DNA from 3 places in the Mycolicibacterium mageritense genome. Region 3 is predicted to be linked to each of the others. Evidence: riboswitches for the same ligand, from Rfam matches in the RefSeq annotation. Region 3 holds a riboswitch; each other region holds the start of a gene.

The links. Region 3 has a riboswitch for thiamine pyrophosphate ahead of thiC (phosphomethylpyrimidine synthase ThiC). Riboswitches for the same ligand answer to the same signal wherever they lie in the genome.
Region 1: another riboswitch for thiamine pyrophosphate. It lies ahead of G6N67_RS04220 (ECF transporter S component); the one in region 3 lies ahead of thiC (phosphomethylpyrimidine synthase ThiC).
Region 2: another riboswitch for thiamine pyrophosphate. It lies ahead of thiO (glycine oxidase ThiO); the one in region 3 lies ahead of thiC (phosphomethylpyrimidine synthase ThiC).

Annotation. Positions count from the first base shown of each region.
Region 1 is NZ_AP022567.1:865,775-869,874, reverse strand. It holds gene G6N67_RS04225 (ABC transporter ATP-binding protein) at 1-1,341, opposite strand, end outside; gene G6N67_RS04220 (ECF transporter S component) at 1,338-1,922, opposite strand; TPP riboswitch at 1,913-2,022, opposite strand; gene G6N67_RS04215 (nucleoside/nucleotide kinase family protein) at 2,058-2,627, opposite strand; gene G6N67_RS04210 (hypothetical protein) at 2,661-3,323, opposite strand; gene G6N67_RS04205 (hypothetical protein) at 3,406-4,059, opposite strand.
Region 2 is NZ_AP022567.1:3,720,423-3,724,522, forward strand. It holds gene glnX (protein kinase G-activating protein GlnX) at 1-36, opposite strand, end outside; gene G6N67_RS17830 (NUDIX hydrolase) at 183-689, shown strand; gene thiE (thiamine phosphate synthase) at 673-1,344, opposite strand; TPP riboswitch at 1,380-1,492, shown strand; gene thiO (glycine oxidase ThiO) at 1,482-2,489, shown strand; gene thiS (sulfur carrier protein ThiS) at 2,486-2,686, shown strand; gene thiG (thiazole synthase) at 2,679-3,440, shown strand; gene G6N67_RS17855 (ABC transporter ATP-binding protein) at 3,567-4,100, shown strand, end outside.
Region 3 is NZ_AP022567.1:3,824,284-3,828,383, reverse strand. It holds gene G6N67_RS18360 (DUF5642 family protein) at 1-424, shown strand, start outside; gene G6N67_RS18355 (MFS transporter) at 428-2,185, opposite strand; TPP riboswitch at 2,382-2,491, shown strand; gene thiC (phosphomethylpyrimidine synthase ThiC) at 2,483-4,084, shown strand; gene thiD (bifunctional hydroxymethylpyrimidine kinase/phosphomethylpyrimidine kinase) at 4,081-4,100, shown strand, end outside.

The DNA.
Region 1 (4,100 bases), 3.0 Mb from region 3:
CTCGGCGAGCAGCCGGAGCAGCTCCTCCCATGTACGGCGGTCCTGCCCGAAGGTCGGCTCGTCGAGGACGATGACGCGTGGCCGCGTGATGAGGACCGTCGCTACCGACAGACGCCGCTTCTCGCCACCGGACAACGTGTAAGGGTTGCGGTCGGCGAGGTGGTCCAGCCGCAGCCTGGACAACAAGTCCTCGCCGAGCGCGGTATCGCGTTTGAGTGCCCGTGCGCCGAGGGATATCTCGTCGCGCACCGAGCCCGTGAGGAACTGGTGTTCGGGATCCTGGAACACGCTCGCGATGCGGGTGAGTAGTTCTTTGGATCGCCACCGGGCCGGTTCGCGGTTCTTGGCGGACGGGGCGAAGTTCGGCAGCGCGGTGAGGGTGCCGCCGCGGGGTGGCAGCAGGCCACCCAACGTGAGCGCAAGCGTCGACTTGCCCGAACCGTTGGGCCCGGTGACGGCAGTGACTCGGCCCGAAGCGATTTCGAAGTCGAGCGCCTCACGCACGGGCGGTGCCGACCGGTACCCCACGGCCAGCTTCTCGGCCGTCAGCAACGGCTCGGTCGCGGTCCGGTGCCGAACCAGTTGGGGGACAGGCGTGTCGGGAACCCAGATCCCGGCGTGCACAAGGTGGTCGTGTTGGGCATGGACCGTGGATTCCGGTGGTCCGTCCGCGACGACGCTGCCGTCGGCGCCCAACACGACGACCCGATCGATGACGGGTAGCCAGACGCCCGTGCGATGTTCGACGACGACGACGGTGGCGCCCGTCAGCTCTGCTGCGGCTGCGACAGCGTCACGGACCTCGATCACGCCGGCCGGGTCGAGGTTGGCCGTGGGTTCGTCGAGCAGGATCAGACCCGGATTCATCGCGAGGACGCCCGCGAGCGCCAGCCGCTGCTTCTGTCCACCCGACAGTTGGGAAGTATCTTGCTGGACAGGAAGATTCAGCCCCACCGAGCGCAGCGCGTCGTGCACGCGTGGCCAGATCTGCGTGCGGGGTACAGCGAAGTTCTCCATGCCGAATGCCACGTCGTCGCCGACGCGGGACAGGATCACCTGCGAGTCGGGATCCTGCAGCACCATGCCGATGCGTCGGCGTTGCTCACTCGGACGTGCGTCGTCGACCAGGATTCGGCCTGACTCGTGGCCCTCGTCAGAACTGCCCAGCAGACCGGCCATGCCGTGCAGCAGTGTCGATTTCCCCGATCCCGACGCGCCCAGCAGCAGTACCCGCTCACCGGGAGCGATCGTAAGGTCCAGATCGCGTACCGCCCAACGACTTTGCCCGGCGTGTTGCCAGCCCCAGCCTTCCGCTCGGACCCTGGCGCCCACCGGGCTCATTGCGGTGCGGAGCTGGGAACCGCTCTCCCCGAATCGAACCGGCTCAACGCACCGGTCTTCGCCAGTGCCTTGACCACGTACCACGACAGCACGCCGGCGATGACCGTGCCGGAGACGATCGCCGACACCGTGTAGATCGCGGCGAACGCCGTCGTCGACCCCGGGTACCACAGGATCAGGTCGTTGATCGCGAGCGCCAGGCCCGCTGCCGCGCCCGCAAGAGCGGCCACCGGAAGGTTCCACCGCCGGTACAAGAAGATCGCGAAGACCAGCTCGGCGCCCAGGCCCTGCACGAGGCCCGACTCGATGGTCAACACACCCCACTGGTTGCCGACGAGCGCAGAGACCGTGGCCGCGACCACCTCGCCATACAGCGCGGCGCCCGGCTTGTGGATCACCAGCGCGGTGAGGACACCGGCGAACAGCCAGCCACCCCCGGCCAGGGCCTGCAGCCCCGGCAGCAGCGCGGTGAGCGGAGCTGTCAGCGGGTTGGAAGCGATGTTCCAGAACACGAAAACCAGACCTGCGGCCACCGCGAGCACGCTGGCCACCACGATGTCGACAACTCGCCAACGCATCATGATCATCTCCCTACGCCGGCATTACCCGGACAGGTTCGTACGGTCGACGGCCGTTAGCCGTCCTCTCAGCGCACTCGCTGTGCACTCCCGTGTGTTTGTTGTGCTTCAAAGCTAGAGCAGACGGGTCAACGCTCGCTACGCCGGGTTACCGGTCCACTGCCAGCCCTGCGCGGTGTCGGTGACGACGTAGTCGGCCGCGGTCCGCGGCGCGTACCGGGCGATGTACTCGACTTCCTGGGCCGCCCACCGATCCCAGTGGGGCCGGTAGGTGTCGCCGTCGCGGGCCAGGGCCCGCTCCTTGCGGAGGTCATCGGGCGCGTCCACCCAGATGCCGAGATCGGCCAGTGCCCGGTTGGCGGCGGTCAGGGCCCCGACGCCCTCGACGATCAACCGTTGGTCGGGGGCCACCGTGCCCCATCCGTCCGGGGCGCTGGTCGACCAGTTCCAGCGTTGCCACCGTCCCGGCCTGCCGGCGGCGCGCGGCTCCAGCAGTTCGCTGCGCACGTGGTCGACGGTCCAGACCAGGCCGTCCCAGCCGGGGTAGATGTCGTCGAGGCGCACCAGCGTGGCCGACGGCAACCGCCGCAGCAGCTCGTCGGCCAGCACCGACTTGCCTGACCCCGAACGGCCGTCGATCAGCACCGTGGCGGCGTCGGCGGCCGCCAGTTCGCACACCCGATCAGGGATCGTCCACGCACCGGTCATCGCCCGCGATCGTAGCGGCGCGTGGCACTCGGCCTACCCGCGCTTTCCTGGTCGTTGCGCCTTCGCGATGAACCGGATGATGAGAGCCGCCACGACGATCAACAGGAACGGTCCGTAATACTCCGGGTAGGTGATTCCGCGGCGCCAGTAGGCGATGAAGAACGTGAACCAGATGATGTAGCTTCCGGTGAGGTGCAGTCGCTTCCACGTCGCGTATCGCATCCGCTTGGCGACGCGGTCGAACGACGTGATGGTCAAGGCGATGAGGAAGACATATCCGATGGTGTCGAGGACGTAGACACCGCGCGGCGTGTGTTCGACGCCCGCCTCGAATCGCTGCGTGTTGAGAACGACTGTGGCGACGATGCAGGCCGCGTGCACGACGTGCGATCCGGCGAAGGCCACACCGAGGTAGCGCCGGTTACGGCGAATCCACTTGGTGGTGGCGGTCGGCCATAGCTGGTACAGCGACGACGCGGTGAACGCAAGCAGGAACAAGATGGCCGACGTGCGAGCGGTGATGCGGATGCCGAGGTTGGCGCCGTTCGCCCCGCCGACGGCAGTCGCTGCGATGGCGGTGATGATCGCGACCGCGATGATCAGGATCCACGTCAACCGCCAGCCGTTCAGTGCGGCGGCCATTCGCTGACCCACGCTGGAGGGGCGAGCGTCGGTCGAGTAGTCGGTGATGGTCATGCAGCCAGTCGACCAGCGCCACATCATCTAGTCCAATGAACGTTTGTAATCCAAGCCATCTATGAAGTTGATGATCGCTTGTTCAGGTGAAGTCCATCGGCGTCCACTGCAGCGCCGACTCCCAATCGGTGCTCCCGGTCGCCCAGCCCCACAACACCCGTTGGGCCAGTTGACGATCCGCCGTCACCGCGCCGTAGTGGTGGTCGGGGCCGCCGCGGCGATGCTCGACCTCCACCAGCTCGCCCGGCGTGAATCTGGATTGGATGTAGTGGTGGTCACGGCGTTCGATGATGACCCACGGATTCTCAGGGTGGGGATGGTCGAACAGTTCCGCCAGCAGCCCAGGGCTGAGGTACGGCACGTCGTGTCCGTCGCCGAGCTGCGTGGTGATCCTGATGTGACCCCGCGGGTCGTAGAGCCGGCCGACTTGCGGATCGTAGAGGCCGAACCCGTGATCGCGGGTCAGCTCCAGCATCGCGGCCCGGTTCTCGGGTATCGACCAGATCGAAGTCGGTACCACCGCGCCCCTGGCGTCACCGTCGAGGGGTGCCACGCTGAGAAACCCTGATTCGTCGTCGTTTTGGTAGCCGTACTTTGCGTTCAGTTCATCGATGAACCGTTGCACGGAGTCCGGGACCGACGTGTCCGGCTGCTCGCACATCGCGTTGTGCAGGGACAGCGCCTCTTCATGGGTGCCGATCAGTTCGGGGATCAGCACGGTGAAGTCGTAGCTCACTCGCGGGCTCCTTGTGGCGGTTGGCCCGCCACCCCGACAGG
Region 2 (4,100 bases), 100 kb from region 3:
CGGCTCGGTCGAGGGATGTGCCAACTCCACAGTCACCTGAGCGCGAACCTCATCAAGTTTCGATACCTACCGGGTCTCGTACGGGCTGTGCCCAACTGTATAAAAGAATTCTAAGAGTTTCTCAGAGGCGCGGCCGCGGTTTGGGATCCACCGAATCGGTTCGTGTTCCTTATCCTGTACGGGTGCGTGGCGACGGGGACGGCTGGGTGGTATCCGACAGCGGTGCCCGGTTCTGGGGCCGCCACGGTGCGGCCGGTCTGCTGCTGCGCGCGCCGTGGCCGGACGGAAGTGCCGCGGTGCTCCTGCAACATCGGGCGCCATGGAGTCATCAGGGCGGCACCTGGGCGCTGCCGGGCGGTGCACGCGACAGTCACGAGACGCCCGAAGAGGCCGCGGTACGCGAAGCGCACGAGGAGGCCGGGTTGGCGGCCGAGCAGTTGAGTGTCCGGACCACCGTCATCACCGCCGAGGTGGTCGGGGCGGGCGGCACGCGCTGGACCTACACGACCGTCATCGCCGACGCGACCGAACTCCTGGAGACCGTGCCCAACCGCGAGAGCTCGGAGTTGCGCTGGGTCGCCGAGGACGAGGTGGCCGAGCTTCCGCTGCACCCCGGCTTCGCGGCCAGCTGGCCGCAGTTGCGGGACGTCACGGCCACCATCCCGCTGCGCGTCAACCGTTCGCGGTAAGCCGCGCCTTGAGCGCCGCGGCGGCCGCGCGGGGATCCTCGGCCGCGGTGATCGCGCGCACCACCACGATGCGCCGGGCCCCGGCGTCGAGCACCTCGGGCAGTCGCTGCTTGTCGATCCCGCCGATCGCGAACCACGGCTTGGCCGGGTTTCGTGCCGCCGCGTTCCGGACCAGGTCCAGGCCGGGCGCGTGGCGGCCGGGTTTGGTGGGGGTGGGCCAGCACGGCCCGACGCAGAAGTAATCGACCTCTTCTTCGATGGCCGCGGCGACCTGATCGGCATCGTGCGTGGACCGGCCGATCACCGGGCGCTCGCCGATGATGTCGCGCGCCACGTCGAGCGGCAGGTCGTCCTGGCCGAGGTGCAGCACGTCGGCGCCGGCCGCGCGCGCGATGTCGGCACGGTCGTTGACCGCCAGCAGCGCGCCGTGCCGACGCGCGGCATCGGCCAGCACCGCGAGCGCGTCCAGTTCCTGGCGCGCCTCCAGCGGGCCGAACTGCTGCTCCCCGGCCGAGCCCTTGTCCCGCAGCTGGATCAGATCCACCCCGCCGGCCAGCGCGGCGTCGGCGAATTCCGCCAGGTCACCGCGTTCGCGGCGAGCGTCGGTGCACAGGTACAGGCTGGCTTGCTGCAGGCGATCGGCGGGTTGCTCCACACCGCGACGCTATCGCGTGGCTGCCGAGTACCCTGGACTGGCAACGCGGGAGTCCCAGGCACGGGGGCTGAGAGTGGGCGTACGACCGGCCCTTACCGTCACACCTGATCCGGGTCATGCCGGCGAAGGGAGCTGAAATGGCGCGAACCATGGCCGTCGTCGGCGGCGGTGTCATCGGGCTGTCCGTGGCACGGCGTGCTGCCCTCGATGGCTGGACCGTGCGGCTGCATGCCGCGACCGAGCGCGGCGCATCGTGGGTGGCCGGCGGCATGCTGGCCCCGCACAGCGAGGGCTGGCCGGGCGAGGAACACCTGCTGCAGATCGGGCTGGAATCGCTCCGGCTGTGGCATTCGGGTTTCCTGGAGGGCCTGCCGCCCGACGTGGTGACGGCGCGGGAATCACTGGTGGTGGCGGTCGACCGGGCCGACGTCGCCGACCTGCGCACGGTCGCAGAATGGCTGGCCGGCCAGGGCCACCCCGTCGAGTTGACCACGGCCGCGCGTGATGTCGAGCCGCTGTTGGCGCAGGGCATCCGGCATGGGTTCCGGGCCACCACCGAGCTCGCGGTCGACAACCGCCGGGTGGTCGACGCGCTGGCCGAGCACTGCCGGCGGCTCGGCGTGTGCTGGGCGCCCGCGGTGTCGGAACTCGCCGAGGTGGACGACGCCGACACCGTGGTGATCGCCAACGGCATCGACGCGCCGAAACTCGTGCCGGGGCTCCCGGTGCGCCCCGTCAAGGGCGAGGTGTTGCGGCTGCGTTGGCGCAAGGGGTGTATGCCGGTGCCGCAGCGCGTGATTCGGGCCCGCGTACACGGCAGGCCCGTGTACCTGGTGCCGCGGGCCGACGGCGTCGTGGTGGGTGCCACGCAGTACGAGCACGGCCGGGACACCGCGCCCGTCGTGACCGGCGTGCGTGACCTGCTCGACGACGCGTGCACGATCATGCCTGCGCTGGGTGAGTACGAGCTCGCCGAGACCGCGGCAGGCCTGCGGCCCATGTCGCCCGACGGTGTGCCGATCGTCGAACGTGTCGACGCCCGCACCCTGGTGGCCGCGGGGCACGGCCGCAACGGATTTTTGTTGGCGCCGTGGACCGCAGAGCGGATCGCGGCTGAACTCGAGGTGAGCGTGGGAGCGAAATGATCACCATCACGGTCAATGACGAAATGGTCGAGGTGGATTCCCAGACCACCATCGCGAAGCTGCTGGAAAACCGCGGTTTTCCGGAAAAGGGCATCGCGGTCGCGCTGGACTGGTCGGTGCTGCCGCGGTCGGAATGGGATCGCACGCTGGCCGACGGCGCGCGCATCGAGGTCGTGACGGCGGTGCAGGGTGGCTGATTCCGTGCTCACCATCGGCGGCCGCGAGTTCGGTTCCCGCCTCATCATGGGAACCGGCGGGGCGCCGAACCTGGCAGTGCTGGAAGAAGCGCTGGTGGCGTCGGGCACCGAGCTGACCACGGTCGCGATGCGCCGCGTCGACGCCGAGACCGGCACCGGCGTGCTGGATCTGCTCAACCGGCTCGGCATTGCGGCCCTGCCCAACACCGCGGGTTGTCGCGGCGCGGCCGAGGCCGTGCTGACCGCGCAGCTGGCCCGCGAGGCGCTGGGCACCGATCTGGTCAAACTCGAGGTCATCGCCGACGAGCGCACCCTGCTGCCCGACGCCATCGAATTGGTGCGCGCCGCCGAGCAATTGGTGGACGACGGATTCGTCGTGCTGCCCTACACCAACGACGACCCGGTGCTGGCCCGGCGGCTGGAGGACACCGGATGCGCGGCCGTCATGCCGCTGGGCGCGCCGATCGGCACCGGGCTCGGCATCTCCAACCCGCACAACATCGAGATGATCGTCGAGGCGGCGGGTGTGCCGGTGATCCTCGACGCAGGCATCGGCACCGCGTCCGACGCCGCGCTCGCGATGGAGTTGGGTTGCGACGCAGTGCTGCTGGCCTCGGCCGTCACGCGCGCCGCCGACCCGCCGACCATGGCCGCGGCGATGGCGGCCGCCGTGACCGCGGGCTACCTGGCGCGCCAGGCCGGGCGGATTCCCAAACGCTTCTGGGCGCAGGCGTCGAGCCCGTCGTTGCTTTGAGTCTGCTGCGGTGGTGTTCGCCACTCGCCTTTTCAGACCTTGGTGGCAGAGTCAATCGTGGTCATGAGGGTGCTCGGCGGGTGTGGCGGTGACGCTCACGGCCGAACATGGCAATACTGGACGGCGATGATCGAACTAGCCGGGCTGACCAAGCTCTACGGAACCCACCGCGCCGTCGACGATCTGACCTGCTCGGTCGAACCGGGGGTGGTCACCGGCTTTCTCGGACCCAACGGTGCAGGCAAGACCACCACCATGCGGTTGATCCTGGGCCTGGACCACCCGACCTCGGGCACCGCGACCATCGACGGCAAGGCCTACCGCGAGCTGCGCGACCCACTGCGGACCGTCGGTGCGCTGCTCGACGCGCGGCAGGCGCACCCGAACCGCAGCGCCCGCAACCACCTCCGCTGGATCGCTGCGGCCAACCGGATCGACTCCACGCGGGTCGACGAGGTGCTCGACATGGTCGGGCTCGAATCGGTGGGGGATCGCACCGCGGGCACACTGTCGCTCGGCATGAGCCAACGGCTCGGCATCGCGGCAGCGCTGTTGGGTGACCCGCCGGTGCTGCTGTTCGACGAACCGGTCAACGGTCTGGACCCGGAGGGCATCCACTGGGTGCGCACCTTGATGCGCAAACTGGCCGCCGAAGGCCGC
Region 3 (4,100 bases):
GCCGTTCACGTTCGATCCCCCGCACTGCGACACGATGCTCAAACCGGTGCCCGCGACGGCGGGGGCCCGGTCGGAAGGCCTCGACGCGCAGGGCGTCGAACCCATCACCGTGATCGCAGTCCAGTCTCCGACCCCGGCACGTAGCGAGGTCGGCGCGGGTTGCGACCATGTCAGTGTCCGGTCACCCGGTGTCGCGGAGGGCACCGTCGAGCGCATTGCCGGACCGGACATCAGCGGAGCCGACACCATGGGCGTGCGGATCCATCTCAACGTCAACCTCAAGCAGACCACCCGATCGATGGACCGCTACACGTTCGTGGCCACGCTCAGCCCGACCACGGCCGTCGTCGTCCAGGGCGATGCCAACGCCGACGTGCTACAGGATCTACTCACCAAATCGGTTGCGGCGCTGCGATATCAGTGAGCGTCACGCCGCGTTGTCGGCTCCGGCCTCCGTGCCGTAGCGCCCCGCGTTGAACATCGACGCGATCGCACCGATCACCATCATCACCGCGGCGGCGACGAACACCACCGTGAGCCCGGAGTGGAACGGCTCGGTGATGAGCCGCGGGAAGAACTCCTGACCCGTGAGCACGTCGGCGTTGACCCCGGGCTGCTGCAGCGCGTGCGACGGTGCGAGCAGCTCGGCGATCGGGTTGTAGCCCAGGAACGCCGCGAAAAGGCTGCCGACCGGCGGCAGCTGCGCGACGTCCTGCGCCACGGCGGGGGCGACACCTTGCTGTTCCAACCCGGCGCTCATCGCGCTGGGCAGGGTTCCGGCCAGTCCGATGATCATGAGCGAGAAGAAGATCCCGATCGACAGTGACGAGCCCGCATTGAAGAACGTCGCCCGCACGCCCGACGCCGCACCGCGTTCGGCGGCGGGCACCGATGACATGATCGCGGCCGTGTTGGGTGCGGTGAAGATGCCGCCGCCGAGCCCATTGAGGAACACCAGGGCCGCGAACAGCCAGTAGTTGAAGTCGACCGGGATCATCACCAGGGCGACGAACGTGACGGCCATCAGCAGCATGCCGCCGACGGTGAACGGGCGGGCGCCGTAGCGGTCTGACAGCGTCCCGGCCAACGGGCCCGACACCAGGAAGCCGATGGTCATCGGCAGCATGTAGATGCCCGCCCACAGCGGTGTCGACTCGAAGCTGTATCCGTGCAGCGGCAGCCAAATGCCCTGCAACCAGATGATGAGCATGAACTGCAGGCCACCGCGTCCCACCGAGGACATCAGCCCCGCCAGGTTGCCCATGCCGAACGCGGCCGAGCGGAAGAGCCTGATGTTCATCATCGGATGCTCGACGTGCAGCTCGATGAAACAGAACGCGACCAGAAGCAGCACTCCGCCGATGATCGAACCCAGCACCCATGGGTTGGTCCAGCCCGTGGTCGAGTCGCCGTAGGGCTGGATGCCGTACGTGATGCCGGTCAGCAGCACCGTCAGACCGATGCCGAACGTCAGGGTGCCCGCCCAGTCCAGCCGGCCGGGGCTGCGTACCCCGAGTTCACGCAGCGACCGGTAGCTCCAGATGGTGCCGAGGATGCCGACCGGGACACCCACCCAGAAGATGGCCCGCCAGTCCCATTCGGAGAGCACCCCACCGATGAGCAGTCCGAGGAACGAACCCGCGACCGCGGCGACCATGTTGACGCCGAGCGCCATGCCGCGCTGGTTGGCGGGGAACGCGTCGGTGAGGATCGCCGACGACGACGCCATGAGCATCGCCCCGCCGACGCCCTGCACGACGCGCCAGGCGATCAGCCACACCGCGCCGCCACCGAGGTCGAACGGATCGATCGACAGTGCGATCGCGGCGACCGTGAACACCACGAATCCGAGGTTGTAGATGCGGACGCGGCCGTACATGTCGCCGAGCCGGCCGAACAGCACCACGAGCACCGCGGTCACCACGAGGTAGCCCATGAGCATCCACAGCAGGTAGCTGACGTTGGCCGGCGCCAGCGGGTTGAGCCCGATGCCGCGGAAGATCGCGGGCAGTGAGATCAGCACGATCGAGGCGTTGATGGTCGCCATCAACGTGCCGAGGGTGGTGTTGGACAGCGCGATCCACTTGTACAGCGGGTGGTCGTGATCCATGCGCACGCGTCGGCGCGCGGTCTCGGCTGCAGCGGTGTCGGTGGCGGTGTCGGTTTCGGATCCAGTCGTCGTCATATCTGCCGTCATGTCGGTGGAAGTCAAGCCTGTCGTGATCTGTCGTCGGGTTCGCACAACCCAGAACACATATATTAGCTATGCAAATCAACGAACGGCAATTCGTGCCGCCGCACCGGGCCACCTGGCAATTCACTGGGAACCGCAATCCGGTTCCCCCGGCCGTACCGACTGCGCTAGGTTGGGCACTGCCAGAAACAAACCACGCGGGAGCGCGCACCGAGCGCGCTGAGAGGACGGGTAGGCCCGTCGACCGTAAGAACCTGACCGGGTAATGCCGGCGTAGGGAGATTTTTCATGAGCAGTGCTGTTGTTGTCGACGCCTCCGTGACCACCGGCCCCATCACCGGTAGCACCAAGATCTACGTCGACGGGGTGCCGTTCCGCAGGGTCAATCTGACCAACGGTGAGCACCTCGACCTCTACGACACCTCGGGTCCGTACACCGACGAGGACGCCACCATCGACCTCACCAAGGGTCTGCCGCCCCGCCCAGGGGTGGTGCGCGACCGCGGCACCCAGCTGCAACGTGCACGTGCCGGCGAGATCACCGCCGAGATGGCGTTCATCGCTGCGCGCGAAGGGGTTTCGCCGGAGCTTGTGCGCGACGAGGTCGCCAGGGGCCGGGCCGTGATCCCCGCCAACCACAACCACCCCGAGAGCGAGCCGATGATCATCGGCAAGGCGTTCGCGGTGAAAGTCAATGCCAACATCGGCAATTCGGCGGTCACCAGCTCCATCGGTGAAGAGGTCGACAAGATGGTGTGGGCCACCCGCTGGGGCGCCGACACCATCATGGACCTGTCCACCGGCCGCAACATCCATGAGACCCGCGAGTGGATCCTGCGCAACTCCCCCGTCCCGGTCGGCACCGTGCCGATCTACCAGGCGCTGGAGAAGGTCAACGGCGATCCCACCAAGATGACGTGGGAGCTCTACCGCGACACCGTGATCGAGCAGTGCGAGCAGGGCGTCGACTACATGACGGTGCACGCAGGCGTGCTGCTGCGCTACATCCCGCTGACCGTCAACCGGGTCACCGGCATCGTGAGCCGCGGCGGGTCGATCATGGCGGCCTGGTGCCTCGCGCATCATCAGGAGTCGTTCCTGTACACCAACTTCCACGAACTGTGCGAGATCCTGGCCCGCTATGACGTGACGTTCTCCCTGGGTGACGGCCTGCGCCCCGGGTCGATCGCCGACGCCAACGACGAGGCCCAGTTCGCCGAGCTGCGTACGCTCGGTGAACTCACCAAGATCGCGAAGTCCCATGGCGTGCAGGTGATGATCGAAGGCCCCGGCCACGTGCCGATGCACAAGATCGTCGAGAACGTGCGGCTGGAGGAGGAACTCTGCGAAGAGGCCCCGTTCTACACGCTGGGCCCGCTGGCGACCGACATCGCGCCGGCCTATGACCACATCACGTCGGCCATCGGCGCGGCGATCATCGCCCAGGCCGGCACCGCGATGCTGTGCTACGTCACGCCCAAGGAACACCTGGGCCTGCCGGATCGCAAGGACGTCAAGGACGGCGTGATCGCCTACAAGATCGCCGCACACGCCGCCGACCTCGCCAAGGGCCACCCACGGGCCCAAGAACGCGACGACGCGTTGTCCAAGGCGCGCTTCGAGTTCCGCTGGCATGACCAGTTCGCACTGTCGCTGGATCCGGACACCGCCCGGGAGTTCCACGACGAGACGCTGCCGGCCGAACCCGCCAAGACCGCGCACTTCTGCTCGATGTGCGGGCCCAAGTTCTGCTCGATGCGGATCACCCAAGATATCCGGGATGCCTACCCCAATGGAGTGCCCGACGAGATCGCGCAGGGCATGGCGGAGAAATCGCAGGAGTTCGCCGACCACGGCAACAGGGTGTATCTACCACTGGCAACGTCATGAATTTCCTTCCGCTGAC